2 regions of the Alkalihalobacterium alkalinitrilicum genome follow, and region 1 is predicted to be linked to the other one. Evidence: predicted binding sites of a transcription regulator. Region 1 holds the regulator's gene; the other holds the start of a gene.
The links. The regulator CtsR, encoded in region 1, represses protease genes until heat stress. The targets are predictions, from matches to a motif close to ATGGTCAATAAAGGTCAAACA.
Positions count from the first base shown of each region.

Region 2: a site for CtsR is predicted at 5,637-5,657, ahead of BK574_RS16870 (ATP-dependent Clp protease ATP-binding subunit). Genes of this name have one in related genera too.

Region 1 covers NZ_KV917368.1:3,633,074-3,639,819, reverse strand. The annotation lists rRNA gene BK574_RS17680 (16S ribosomal RNA) at 1-311, shown strand, start outside; rRNA gene BK574_RS17675 (23S ribosomal RNA) at 808-3,739, shown strand; rRNA gene rrf (5S ribosomal RNA) at 4,154-4,269, shown strand; gene BK574_RS17665 (CtsR family transcriptional regulator) at 4,754-5,221, shown strand; gene BK574_RS17660 (protein-arginine kinase activator protein McsA) at 5,280-5,816, shown strand; gene BK574_RS17655 (protein-arginine kinase McsB) at 5,820-6,746, shown strand, end outside.
Region 2 covers NZ_KV917368.1:3,505,240-3,511,985, forward strand. The annotation lists gene BK574_RS16860 (acyl-CoA dehydrogenase family protein) at 1-1,128, opposite strand, end outside; gene BK574_RS28120 (cysteine hydrolase family protein) at 2,509-2,790, opposite strand; gene BK574_RS27620 (hypothetical protein) at 2,891-3,046, opposite strand; gene BK574_RS16870 (ATP-dependent Clp protease ATP-binding subunit) at 3,402-5,534, opposite strand; partial or broken gene BK574_RS28490 (IS3 family transposase) at 5,765-6,055, opposite strand; partial or broken gene BK574_RS29275 (IS91 family transposase) at 6,093-6,575, opposite strand; rRNA gene rrf (5S ribosomal RNA) at 6,728-6,746, opposite strand, start outside.

The sequences.
Region 1 (6,746 bases):
TGCTACAATGGATGGTACAAAGGGCAGCGAAACCGCGAGGTCGAGCCAATCCCATAAAACCATTCTCAGTTCGGATTGTAGGCTGCAACTCGCCTACATGAAGCCGGAATCGCTAGTAATCGCGGATCAGCATGCCGCGGTGAATACGTTCCCGGGCCTTGTACACACCGCCCGTCACACCACGAGAGTTTGTAACACCCGAAGTCGGTGGGGTAACCTTTTGGAGCCAGCCGCCTAAGGTGGGACAGATGATTGGGGTGAAGTCGTAACAAGGTAGCCGTATCGGAAGGTGCGGCTGGATCACCTCCTTTCTATGGAGTATTTACTCTAGTCGATGCATACTTCGAGTATGTACGCTTTGGTCTTTTTTGTTCAGTTTTGAGAGAATTTACTTCTTTCAATTGATATATTTCTAATTTAAGTGACGAATTAGAAGCAAGGAGTACGAGGCGGCAAGCTCACGAGTAGCGGAATGTACGTTTAAAGTGTACATGAGCAACGCAGAGAGTGCAGCCAACGAAGTAATCCGCCGCTTATCATTCGTCAGTGGTTCTTTGAAAACTGGATAATGACTAGAAATGACATCAAGATTTCACTGGGTTGCACATTGTGTAACCAAGAGTAACTTGAGTCGTCAAGAATTCAACAACCTTTATAGTTATTTAAGTTTTTTGATAAACTTTATAAGTTTTAAAAGAAGCAAGAAGTTCGAGGAAGTGAAGTCCTGAGTAACGGATCGTATCTAACATACGTGAGTACCGGAAGGACAAAACTGACGAAGAAATTCGTAGCTTATTTTAAAACGTAGGTTAAGCTAGAAAGGGCGCACGGTGAATGCCTTGGCACTAGGAGCCGAAGAAGGACGCGACGAACAGCGAAATGCCTCGGGGAGCTGTAAGTAAGCTTTGATCCGGGGATATCCGAATGGGGGAACCCACCATCCGTAATGGGATGGTACCCATACCTGAATACATAGGGTATGAGGAGGCAGACCTGGGGAACTGAAACATCTAAGTACCCAGAGGAAGAGAAAGCAAATGCGATTTCCTGAGTAGCGGCGAGCGAAACGGAATTAGCCCAAACCAAGAGGCTTGCCTCTTGGGGTTGTAGGACGTCTCACATGGAGTAAGAAAAGACGATCATAGGCGAAGCGGTCTGGAAAGGCCCGTCAGAGAAGGTAACAACCCTGTAGCCAAAATGATCGTCTCTCCGAGACGGATCCTGAGTACGGCGGGACACGTGAAACCCCGTCGGAAGCAGGGAGGACCATCTCCCAAGGCTAAATACTCCCTAGTGACCGATAGTGAACCAGTACCGTGAGGGAAAGGTGAAAAGCACCCCGGAAGGGGAGTGAAAGAGATCCTGAAACCGTGTGCCTACAAGTAGTCAGAGCCCATTTACGGGTGATGGCGTGCCTTTTGTAGAATGAACCGGCGAGTTACGATCCCGTGCAAGGTTAAGCTGATAAGGCGGAGCCGCAGCGAAAGCGAGTCTGAATAGGGCGAATAAGTACGTGGTCGTAGACCCGAAACCGTGTGATCTACCCATGTCCAGGGTGAAGTTCAGGTAACACTGAATGGAGGCCCGAACCCACGCATGTTGAAAAATGCGGGGATGAGGTGTGGGTAGGGGTGAAATGCCAATCGAACTCGGAAATAGCTGGTTCTCCCCGAAATAGCTTTAGGGCTAGCCTCGAGGGAAGAGTATTGGAGGTAGAGCACTGATTGGGCTAGGGGTCCCCACAGGATTACCGAACTCAGTCAAACTCCGAATGCCAAATACTTATCCTCGGGAGTCAGACTGCGAGTGCTAAGATCCGTAGTCAAGAGGGAAACAGCCCAGACCGTCAGCTAAGGTCCCCAAGTATACGTTAAGTGGTAAAGGATGTGGAGTTGCCCAGACAACCAGGATGTTGGCTTAGAAGCAGCCACCATTTAAAGAGTGCGTAATAGCTCACTGGTCGAGTGACTCTGCGCCGAAAATGTACCGGGGCTAAACGTATCACCGAAGCTACGGCTTGTCCTTACGGACAGGGGTAGGGGAGCGTTCTAAGTGCAGCGAAGTCAGACCGGAAGGACTGGTGGAGCGCTTAGAAGTGAGAATGCCGGTATGAGTAGCGAAAAGAGGGGTGAGAATCCCCTCCGTCGAAAGCCTAAGGTTTCCTGAGGAAGGCTCGTCCGCTCAGGGTAAGTCGGGACCTAAGCCGAGGCCGAAAGGCGTAGGCGATGGACAACAGGTTGAAATTCCTGTACCACCTCCTCACCGTTTGAGCAATGGGGGGACGCAGTAAGGTAGGGTAAGCGCGCTGATGGATGCGCGTCTAAGCAGTTAGGCTGGTAAGTAGGCAAATCCGCTTACCATAAAGGCTGAGCTGTGATAGCGAGGGAAATTAAGTACCGAAGTTCCTGATCCTACACTGCCAAGAAAAGCCTCTAGCGAGGTGAGAGGTGCCCGTACCGCAAACCGACACAGGTAGGCGGGAAGAGAATTCTAAGACGCTCGGGAGAACTCTCGTTAAGGAACTCGGCAAAATGACCCCGTAACTTCGGGAGAAGGGGTGCTCTGTTAGGGTGTATGCCCGAGAGAGCCGCAGTGAATAGGTCCAAGCGACTGTTTAGCAAAAACACAGGTCTCTGCGAAGCCGCAAGGCGAAGTATAGGGGCTGACACCTGCCCGGTGCTGGAAGGTTAAGGGGAGTGGTTAGGCGCAAGCCGAAGCTGTGAACCGAAGCCCCAGTAAACGGCGGCCGTAACTATAACGGTCCTAAGGTAGCGAAATTCCTTGTCGGGTAAGTTCCGACCCGCACGAATGGTGTAACGACTTGGACACTGTCTCAACGAGAGACCCGGTGAAATTATATTACCTGTGAAGATGCAGGTTACCCGCGACAGGACGGAAAGACCCCATGGAGCTTTACTGTAGCTTGATATTGGATTTTGGTACAGCTTGTACAGGATAGGTAGGAGCCTTGGAAGCGTGAGCGCCAGCTTACGTGGAGGCGTCGGTGGGATACTACCCTGGCTGTATTGAAGTTCTAACCTCGAACCGTGATCCGGTTCAGGGACAGTGTCAGGTGGGCAGTTTGACTGGGGCGGTCGCCTCCTAAACAGTAACGGAGGCGCCCAAAGGTTCCCTCAGAATGGTTGGAAATCATTCGTAGAGTGCAAAGGCATAAGGGAGCTTGACTGCGAGACCTACAAGTCGAGCAGGGACGAAAGTCGGGCTTAGTGATCCGGTGGTTCCGCATGGAAGGGCCATCGCTCAACGGATAAAAGCTACCCTGGGGATAACAGGCTTATCTCCCCCAAGAGTCCACATCGACGGGGAGGTTTGGCACCTCGATGTCGGCTCATCGCATCCTGGGGCTGAAGTAGGTCCCAAGGGTTGGGCTGTTCGCCCATTAAAGCGGTACGCGAGCTGGGTTCAGAACGTCGTGAGACAGTTCGGTCCCTATCCGTCGTGGGCGTAGGAAATTTGAGAGGAGCTGTCCTTAGTACGAGAGGACCGGGATGGACACACCGCTGGTGTACCAGTTGTTCCGCCAGGAGCATAGCTGGGTAGCTACGTGTGGACGGGATAAGCGCTGAAAGCATCTAAGCGTGAAGCCCCCCTCAAGATGAGATTTCCCATTACGTTAAGTAAGTAAGACCCCTTAGAGATGATGAGGTTGATAGGTCTCGGGTGGAAGCGTGGTGACACGTGGAGCTGAGAGATACTAATCGGTCGAGGGCTTATCCAAAACATAAAGCGTTGATATTCTTCTAGTACATTATCCAGTTTTGAGAGAATGACTCTCAATCATAAGCATCGAAGAACTTCGAAGCTTATCACAACTTAAAAAAGGATTTTCAGAAGCAAGAAGTTCGAGGAAGTGAAATTCTGAGGAGTGGAGCGTATCGGAAAGGTAACCGACTAAGTTCGTCACGTCCTGTGACAACGTCGGCACTAGTACATCCTGTACGTCGGAACACCGCAAGAATTGAAACTGACGAAGAAATTCGCAGCTTATCAAAAATCCTAATAGGAAATTGTTAGAAGCGAGTAGTTCGAGGCAGCAAGTTCACGAGTAGCGGAATGTACGTTTGAAGGGTACATGAGCAACGCAGGGAGCGCAGCCAACGAAGAAATGCGAAGCTTATCACAATTTTATAAGTCTAGTGGCGATAGCGAAGAGGTCACACCCGTTCCCATGCCGAACACGGAAGTTAAGCTCTTCAGCGCCGATGGTAGTTGGGGGCTTCCCCCTGTGAGAGTAGGACGTCGCTAGACACCAGGCACAATCCCATGTGGGTTGTGCCTTTTTTTTGTGAAAAAACATGAATAAGCTACAGGAGATGAAGAGCTTTTAGCTCAAAGAGACGCCGAGTTACGAAGGAAAGTAGAAAACAACGAAGTGTACAGTAATTAAATGATATTCAATCAGTTTAGGCAGTCAAAAAATTGTGACAGAAAAGATGGAATTGAGAAAAAAATTTTACCGAGTTGTGACAAAAAGTAAAACTTATTGATAAGACCAAACGAAATTCAACAAAATATCAACTTCCATAGAGGGAGAACCAACAAAGGGCGATGTATTTTTGTCTACTTTAAAAGAGGATTTTTAAGGGTTCGCCTCGAAAGTATTCTTACATACATAAATCGAATGAAATGAAAAAAATGGGCAATAATATTAGGTGTATGTGTTTGCAACTCTCAGTTATTTTTTTTATAATAAAGATAGTCAAAGATAGTCAAAGTCAAGGAGGGGGGCATGATGAGGAATACCTCAGATATTATTGAGCAGTATTTAAAAAATATTCTAACGAATAGTGATGGAGAGCTAATAGAAATTAAACGAAGTGAGTTAGCCAAACGCTTTCAATGTGTTCCATCACAAATCAATTATGTGATCAGTACACGCTTTACAATTGAAAAAGGCTATATTGTTGAAAGTAAACGCGGTGGAGGCGGGTACATTCGAATAATAAAAGTCAAAGCGCATAACCAAGCAGATCTCTTCGAACAAATGATGCAACTTATAGGTGATAGGGTGAGTCAAGTCCATGCCGAAGCCTTAATCTCGAGACTATACGAAGAAGGGGCAGTATCTAAACGGGAAGCGAATTTAATGTATAGTGTAGTTGATCATTCATTATTTAATACAACGAACCCCGTACTGCGTGATTATATTCGAGCAAATGTTCTTAAATCAATGCTCCAAACTTTAAAATATCGAGATTAACTAGTTTTTTCTTTCACAACACGTCCATACTTAATGTTTTAAAGGGAGAGGTGGTCAAATGATTTGTCAGGAATGCAATCAACGTCCTGCCACTTTACACTTCACTAAAATAATTAACGGTGAAAAAACAGAATTTCATATATGTGAACATTGTGCGAAAGAAAAAGGTGAGTATTTTCCTGGGTCAAATAGCTTTTCTATTCACCAACTATTATCAGGTTTATTAAACTTTGAACAACCGATTTCAAAAGGGCATACATCAGGAGCCTCATCAAAACAGTCTCTGACCTGTGACAAATGTAAAATGTCCTATGAACAGTTTGTCCGTACAGGCCGATTTGGTTGTGCAACATGTTATGAGACATTTAGTGATAAATTAGATCCCATTTTAAAGAAAGTCCATAGTGGTAATCATACTCATTCAGGAAAAATCCCGAAAAGAATTGGTGGTACGATTGAAGTTCGGAGGAAAATTAACTCCTTGAAAGAGGCTTTACAACGCCACATTACTAAAGAAGAATTTGAAGAAGCAGCTATTGTAAGAGACCAAATTCGTACTTTGGAAAAATCTGTGTTCAACCAAGGGGAGGAGTAATAAATGTCACTTGAACGTTTTATTAGTGAAGCTATTAGTCCTTGGATGAAAAAAGATGGTCCAGATTCGGATATTGTGTTAAGTAGTCGAATAAGATTAGCTAGAAACCTAAAAGATTTTACGTTCCCAATTTTAGCTACTATGGAGGAAGCAAATTTAATTGTTAACCACATTAGTACAAATTTATTAAAAAGCCCTTATAACTTTATAGGACCACTAGAACTTCTTCCAATGGATGATTTAAAAGCAAATGTTAAGAAAGTATTAGTTGAGAAGCATTTAATTAGTCCTCATTTATCAGAAGAATCAAAACATGGTGCAGTTCTTTTGAGTGAGGATGAATCCGTTAGCATTATGATTAACGAAGAAGATCATTTACGAATCCAATGTTTATTTTCTGGATTTCAACTAAATGAGGGGCTTGTTTTGGCCAGTGGATTAGATGATTGGATTGAAGAAAAACTGACCTACGCCTTTGATGAAAAGAGGGGTTACTTAACTAGTTGTCCAACAAATGTTGGCACAGGTTTAAGAGCTTCAGTAATGATGCACTTACCTGCATTAGTCATGACACAGCAATTGACTAAAATATTACCAGCGATCAATCAATTAGGACTAGTCGTTCGAGGAATTTATGGCGAGGGCAGTGAAGCGCTAGGTAACTTGTTTCAGGTTTCCAATCAAATGACACTTGGAAAATCAGAACAAGATATTGTCGAAGACTTACGTGCTGTGGTTATTCAATTGATTCAACAAGAACGAGCAGCGAGAGAGATGCTCTTACAATCGTCTAAAATCCAATTAGAAGATCGCGTGTTTCGTTCCTTTGGAATTCTATCGAATAGTAGAATTATGGAAACAAAGGAAGCGGCACAACGACTATCCGATGTAAGATTAGGGATTTACTTAGGTTTAATTAACGGTATATCA
Region 2 (6,746 bases), 130 kb from region 1:
TGCAATAATTTCTTTTTGAATTTGTGACGTACCAGCTACAATTGTCCCCATTGCAGATACTCGATAGTTTTCTTCAAACAACCCTTTCCAAATATTCTTTTTACTTCGGTGGGTTAATAGTGCACCTTCACCAATGATTTCAAGAGCCGTTCTACTAATCTTCTTCCATAATTCTGTCGAATACACTTTTGCCATCGATGCTTCTGTATTTGGAACTTCACCTTCAGACTGCATCCAGGCGACGCGGTAAGATAATAACCTTGCTACCTTTACCTCGGCAAGAAACTGTTGTAACGTTTTTGCAATCCAGTGATCTTCTGTTAACGTTTCTGGCCGATATTCTCTTAAATAGTTAACTGTTTCGTCTAAAACACGTCTTGCCTTTCCAACATAGATTAATCCTGATCTTTCGATATCTAGTGCGATCGCCAGGCCTCTCCAGCCATGATTTTCTTCTCCTAGTCTCATTGATTCATCAACCAAAATGTTGTCAAAATAAATGGTATTTATCCTGAATCCACCTAATGTCCATAAAGGCCCTACTTCTATTCCTGGCGTCCGCATATCAACAATAAAAAGTGATATCCCTTTATGATTTGGTGCGTCTGGGTTTGTTCTTGCTGCAAGAACACAATAATCTGCAAGATGAGCATTCGTTGAGAATATTTTTTGTCCATTAATAATATAGTTTTCGCCAACCTTTACTGCTCTTGTTTTTAAAGATGCTAGATCAGATCCAGATCCTGGTTCTGTGTACCCCATGCAGAATAAAAGCTTTCCTTCCGCAACACTTTTAACAAATTTTTGTTTTTGAGCATCATTACCGAGTAGAAGTATCGAATGAACAAGAATCGTATTAAGTTCATTTGACATCATCGGCGCCAAGTAGTACGCTGTTTCTTCTCTGAAAATGCCCATCTCGATTTGTTTCTTACCTAAACCACCATGCTCTTTTGGAATATCGAGAGCTAGCCAGCCTTTATCAGCTAGCTTTTTAAAAAAAGTCGGTGAATGCTCATCGCCCCTGGCATAAATTTCATTCATTACTTCATCTGTAACTTCTTGCTCACAAAATCTTTTTATTTCATCTCGAAATTCTAATTGCTCTTTTGTAAAAGAAAAATCCATCAACGTTCCCTCCAGTTTTATTAGGGATCTAACCCTCAGGCTACTATGGTCCTTGCTTGTAAAAAAATAGTATACTTTCCTTTAAAAACCATACCTCCTAACGATAGTTTTTAGAGTGGGACATGAAACCCGTGCTATACCATTGCTCCCCTCCTTTCCATTCTTAAATTAATTCATGCAAATACCATGCCATTTTTTAAATTGAAAAGAAGTGGAGAACCTAGCACATTTTATTAACAAGAATATTTATTTTTTTCTCAATAATCCATCTCTATAGTAATGCGGGTTATATACTCTGTTCCTTTTTAGGTGTAGAAAGTGTTGAAAGTGTAGTATGTAGAAAATGTAGAAGGTGTTGGGTTGTTATTAAATACCAAAATTGATAATCTAATTTGCTCCATTCATCAATTTAACAAATAAAGTCCAGTAGTTTATTATCAATTTCCCAGAGGTTATTAGCGAATTGTCGAAAAATCTTAACGAAATGATAAAAACGCCTCTCGTACAGTGGATTTGTTCTTATAGACACAAAATCACTATATAAAGGGCGTTTCGTTTACTTCTATGCTTAATTTTCAGATGTCATATCAAATTTCCCCCACTTTTTTGCTTCTATTCTTTATTTTCCTCTTTTTTATTAACAGAAATCGAGTAGGAGGGGGTGAGTAACCTCCAACCTCTCACACCACCGTACGTACCGATCGGTATACGGCGGTTCAACTAAGTATGACGTAGATATTCATATCGTTGATATATACTTTTCAACCCTCGATGGCTAAGAGATTTTGTTGAAAGTATTCGCTCCATTAACATTTCATATTCCTTTCCACGTGAATGAGGTTATCTGTTTGTTTCAATTCCTACTCCACCCTCTTGAAGTGCCCCGTGTAATAACCACTTCCTCCTTCAAGTAAGCCCTTTAGTATTGTCTGCTTCAATATAGGAATTCCACGTCGAGTTCTCATTCTTCTTAATTGTTCAGTCCTTCCCCGAGTTGATGAGGTACTATGACGTCTGCTGACTTCTTACTGTTCAGCTATTTTATCACTAAATAGGTTACTGAGGTCACTCAGTGTTTCAGTCAGATCTCCCCAGGTAAGAATGCAATCTTTCCTACCATCCATTGCTTCATATACTCTGTACCACTTTCGGCATAAAGGGCTTTGTTTTGTTGAGCAAACTCCCCCAATGATCCTAGCCTTATATGAAGTTTGTGTTCCTCAGACCAGCTTCAATAATCTTTTCTGCAGATAGCACTCTTCCGAACCCTTCTCATCGTTCGTAATGTAGCTTCGTGAGCAAGGACACTGTTGGTGGCATTAATATCTTCCCCAAACACGATGTGATAGTTTAAAAAGTAACCGTTCTTGCGGTTGATTCTCAGCAAAAATTTGTTAGAGTTCCTGCGATAATTAATGTTTTTACACCTAAATTTCTTAAAACATAATCTAAATCGGTACCTGTAAACGAACAATACGCAGGTTTCGTACGAATCACTCTTTCAGTAGGCAGCGGGTAGATTCCTGAGTAGATATCAGCTCCTGGTGAACCTTCCTTAATTGCTCCATCTTTGATTGGTTTCCATAACTTATAAAAATCTGCAACACAGTCTTCAGCAATGTTATGAGCGGTATAAATAACAGGAACTCCAAGTTCTCTCATTCCTTTATGACGTTTTTAACTCGAGGAATCATTCGATACGCTTCTGGTACACACATCGGATGCGAGGGATTGACGAAATCCTCTTGAAGGTCAACAACGATTAAAGCACACTATTCTTTATAGTATTTTCTGCAAACTCGATGAATTCCTCTTCTCCAGAAAATACACCATTCGCTTCCAGCTCATTTGATGTCAATAATTCACTTTCATCTCGATTATACATGTTTAAAAAATCCGTTACTACTTTGCTTTTCATCATTACACCTTCCTTATTTCAGTAAATATTACCAATGTGTATTGCCACGAACATTTTCGTAAGCACAATCTTCTACCGTTCTTGTCATAGGACCTACCGTATCCATACTCCAAGCTAATGGGATCCCCCGTAATTACTAACTCGGCCAATCGTCGGCCTAATTCCTACCACTCCATTTATGGACGTTTGTTTATTAGGGTGATAATTAGCATACTATTGTAATACTAAAAGAGGATAAGTGCGGCTTTTTAATAAAACTAGAGGTGCAAATCATCATGTGATTTGCACCTCTGGTTTGAGTGTATTTAACATTTTCTCCCTATAAATGAACCCGTTACTTCAGTCTCTTTTCTTCTTATCTAACTTTCAATTGATTTTCTTCAACAGATACATTAATAACTTCAACTTGTTCATTTTCAATCATTAATGCTGTAATTTTATTTTCGATGTGATCTTGAATGGCGCGACGTAAAGGTCTAGCCCCGAATTCGGGGTGGTACCCAAATTCAGCGATTTTTGCTTTGGCTTCTGTCGTCATTTCCATTAAAATACCATGTTCTTTTAATGTTTCTTTTAGCTCATCTAACATAATATCGACAATTTGAATAAGATCGTCTTTTGTAAGATGCGCAAACTCGATAATAGAGTCAATGCGGTTTAAGAATTCTAGTTTGAAATAGTTTTTTAGTGTCTCTAGTTGAGTCAATGTTTCTTCAACAGATTCGGATGAACCAAAACCGATCGCTGGTTTCTTTTTATCTGTAACTCCAGCGTTTGATGTCATAATTATCACGGTTTCGTTGAAGTTAACGACTCTACCTTGACTATCTGTTAAACGGCCGTCTTCCATAATTTGAAGGAAAACATTCATGACATCAGGATGTGCTTTTTCAATTTCATCAAGTAGTACAATAGAATACGGATTTCTACGAACTTGTTCAGTTAATTGACCTGCTTCATCATGACCTACATATCCTGGAGGTGAACCGATCAACTTTGATACGGAATGCTTTTCCATATATTCACTCATATCTAATCGGATCATCGCATCCTTACCTCCAAACAATTCTTTTGCAAGTGTTTTCGCAAGTTCTGTTTTACCCGTACCTGTTGGACCGACAAAAAGGAATGAAGCGGTTGGGCGGTGTTTTGGTTTTAATCCAACACGAGCTCTCATCGCAGCATTGGCCACTTGCTCAATTGCTTTTTCCTGCCCGATCACTTTCTCAGCAAGTCTTTTCGGTAAATCTTTCATTTTTGATTGCTCGTCTTTTTGTAGCTTTCTAACTGGAATACCTGTACTTTTTTCAATAATTTCTTGGATATGCTCTATGGTCACTTCTGTTTTCGGTTCTTGTGCTTGTTCGTTAGTTAACTTCGCTTTGATTTCTAATTCTTCATCGCGAAGTTGGACTGCTTTTTCATATTGCTCCTGTTGTGTTGCTATTTGTTTTTCTTGCTTGATTTCTTTTAATCGTTGTTTTAAGTGATCTTGATCTGTTTCACCTTGTGATAGGTTTAGCTTAGAACCTGCTTCATCCAATAGGTCTATCGCTTTATCGGGTAAAAAGCGGTCTTGAATATATCGTTTAGATAAAGCTACACAAGCTTTTAAAACGTCGTCTGAGTATTTTACATTGTGATACTTTTCATACGCAGGACGAATCCCTTTTAAAATTTTGTACGCTTCGTCTTCAGTCGGCTCTTTTACAATTACTGGTTGGAAGCGTCGTTCGAGTGCTGGGTCTTTTTCAATCATTCGATATTCTTTGATTGTTGTTGCGCCAATGATTTGTAGGTCTCCTCGGGCAAGGGCAGGCTTTAAAATATTACCTGCATCCATAGAACCTTCCGAGCTGCTCCCTGCTCCAACCATCATGTGAAGTTCGTCAATGAACAGGATGACATCATCTCTTTGCTGTAATTCAGTAATTAATTCCTTCATTTTTTCTTCAAACTGACCGCGATAGCTTGTGCCTGCAACAAGAGAGCTAATATCTAACGTGTAGACTTCTTTATTTTTTAATTTAGCTGGAACTTGACCTTCAACGATTTTAAGCGCAATGCCCTCAGCAATCGCTGTTTTACCAACACCTGCTTCACCGATTAATACAGGGTTATTTTTGTTACGTCGATTTAATATTTCTATTACTCGTTGTATTTCTTGATCTCGACCAATAACTGCATCAATTTGTCCTGCTCTTGCTTCTTCCGTTAGATTACGACCGTTTTGGTCAAGAAATCCGTTTCCTCGCGCTTGTTGAGGAGGCATTTCTTTTACTGGATGTTTCTGATATCCATTTGATTTTTGCTGTGCTGATGAAAAGACATCTTTGAAATAATCATTCATGTTAAAAGCATTCATACCAAATGATTTGTACGAATCATTGTAGCATTCAGAGCATAAATGCATTTGTTTATGCTGTTGATTTATCATTACATTCAATTTGATATTCACTTGGTTGACTTTACATTTTTGACATAACATTTTATTTCTCCTCCTTTTTTGACTTTGACTATATTTGACCTTTTATATATTAAAAAATCCCTTGATTACAGGGATTTAAATTTCTTCTTTGTAATTTTATTATATCTGACCTTATTTAACCTTTCAAGAGGAAATTGTTGGTGCCAAGCACCTTTACGACTAGTCCACGGTTTAGGGACACGGTTGGTTGAACTGTACCCCATAAAATGGACAGTTTAATAAAAGAGACTTTAAGCAGCTAGTAAATGACCTCGGTATTGAGCCGGGGTCATTTTCATTAATCCCCACTGATAACGATGATTATTGTATTCTTCTATGAACTCATTTACTTCTTGCTTTAATTCCGTAAGATTTTCGCAGTTCTTGTAATTGACGTGATCTTTAAAATGACCAAAGAATGATTCCATTGGAGAGTTGTCTCAACAGTTTCCCTTTCTAGACATAGACTGACGGATTCCTAATTGCTTTACCTTCTCCTGAAACATTGGATTCGTATAATGGACTCCCTGATCAGAGTGAAGAATTGCCTCTGGATGAGTTTATCAAACACTTGATAAACTTGTAGAACATGGTAAACGGCAGGTAGTCATAAGACTTCCATTCTCCTTTCTTCATTATTCCACCCATGGTTACTAACATATGTACATGCGGTTTAAAATTCACTTTAGACCCGAATGTATGTAAACCAACTATCAATCCAGGAGTTACTTCTGCTTTCTTTTGAAAGAAATTTAGAATTAGTTTTGCTGCCGCATCCATAAAGTCTTTTAACAAATGGCGGTGTAAAAGGAATACCTCTCATAACCCTTTATCAATCGTAAAGATAACATGACGGTGGTTTACTTGTAATACATCTTCGGTCAATAGGCGGCTCCATTGCTCGCTTTCTCCCACAGAACAAGTTGAACAAAATCTTCCTTTACAACGATAAGGCACTTTTCTAACATCATGACAACCTTCACAAACAAAGAGTTTGAATCCATTTTTAGGATTACCGCATTCTCGAAACTTTTTCACCTCTTTCATAACAACTGGTCGAATTCACTCTCCATGTTTTTCAACAAAACGATCCCGTAGAATATTGTTATCCATATATAAAAAATACCACATCTAACCTAATTAGAATGTGGCAAAATTTTATACTTTCTTATCTTTTTTTAAAAAAAGCACAACCCACATGGATTGTGCCTGGTGCCTAGCGACGTCCTACTC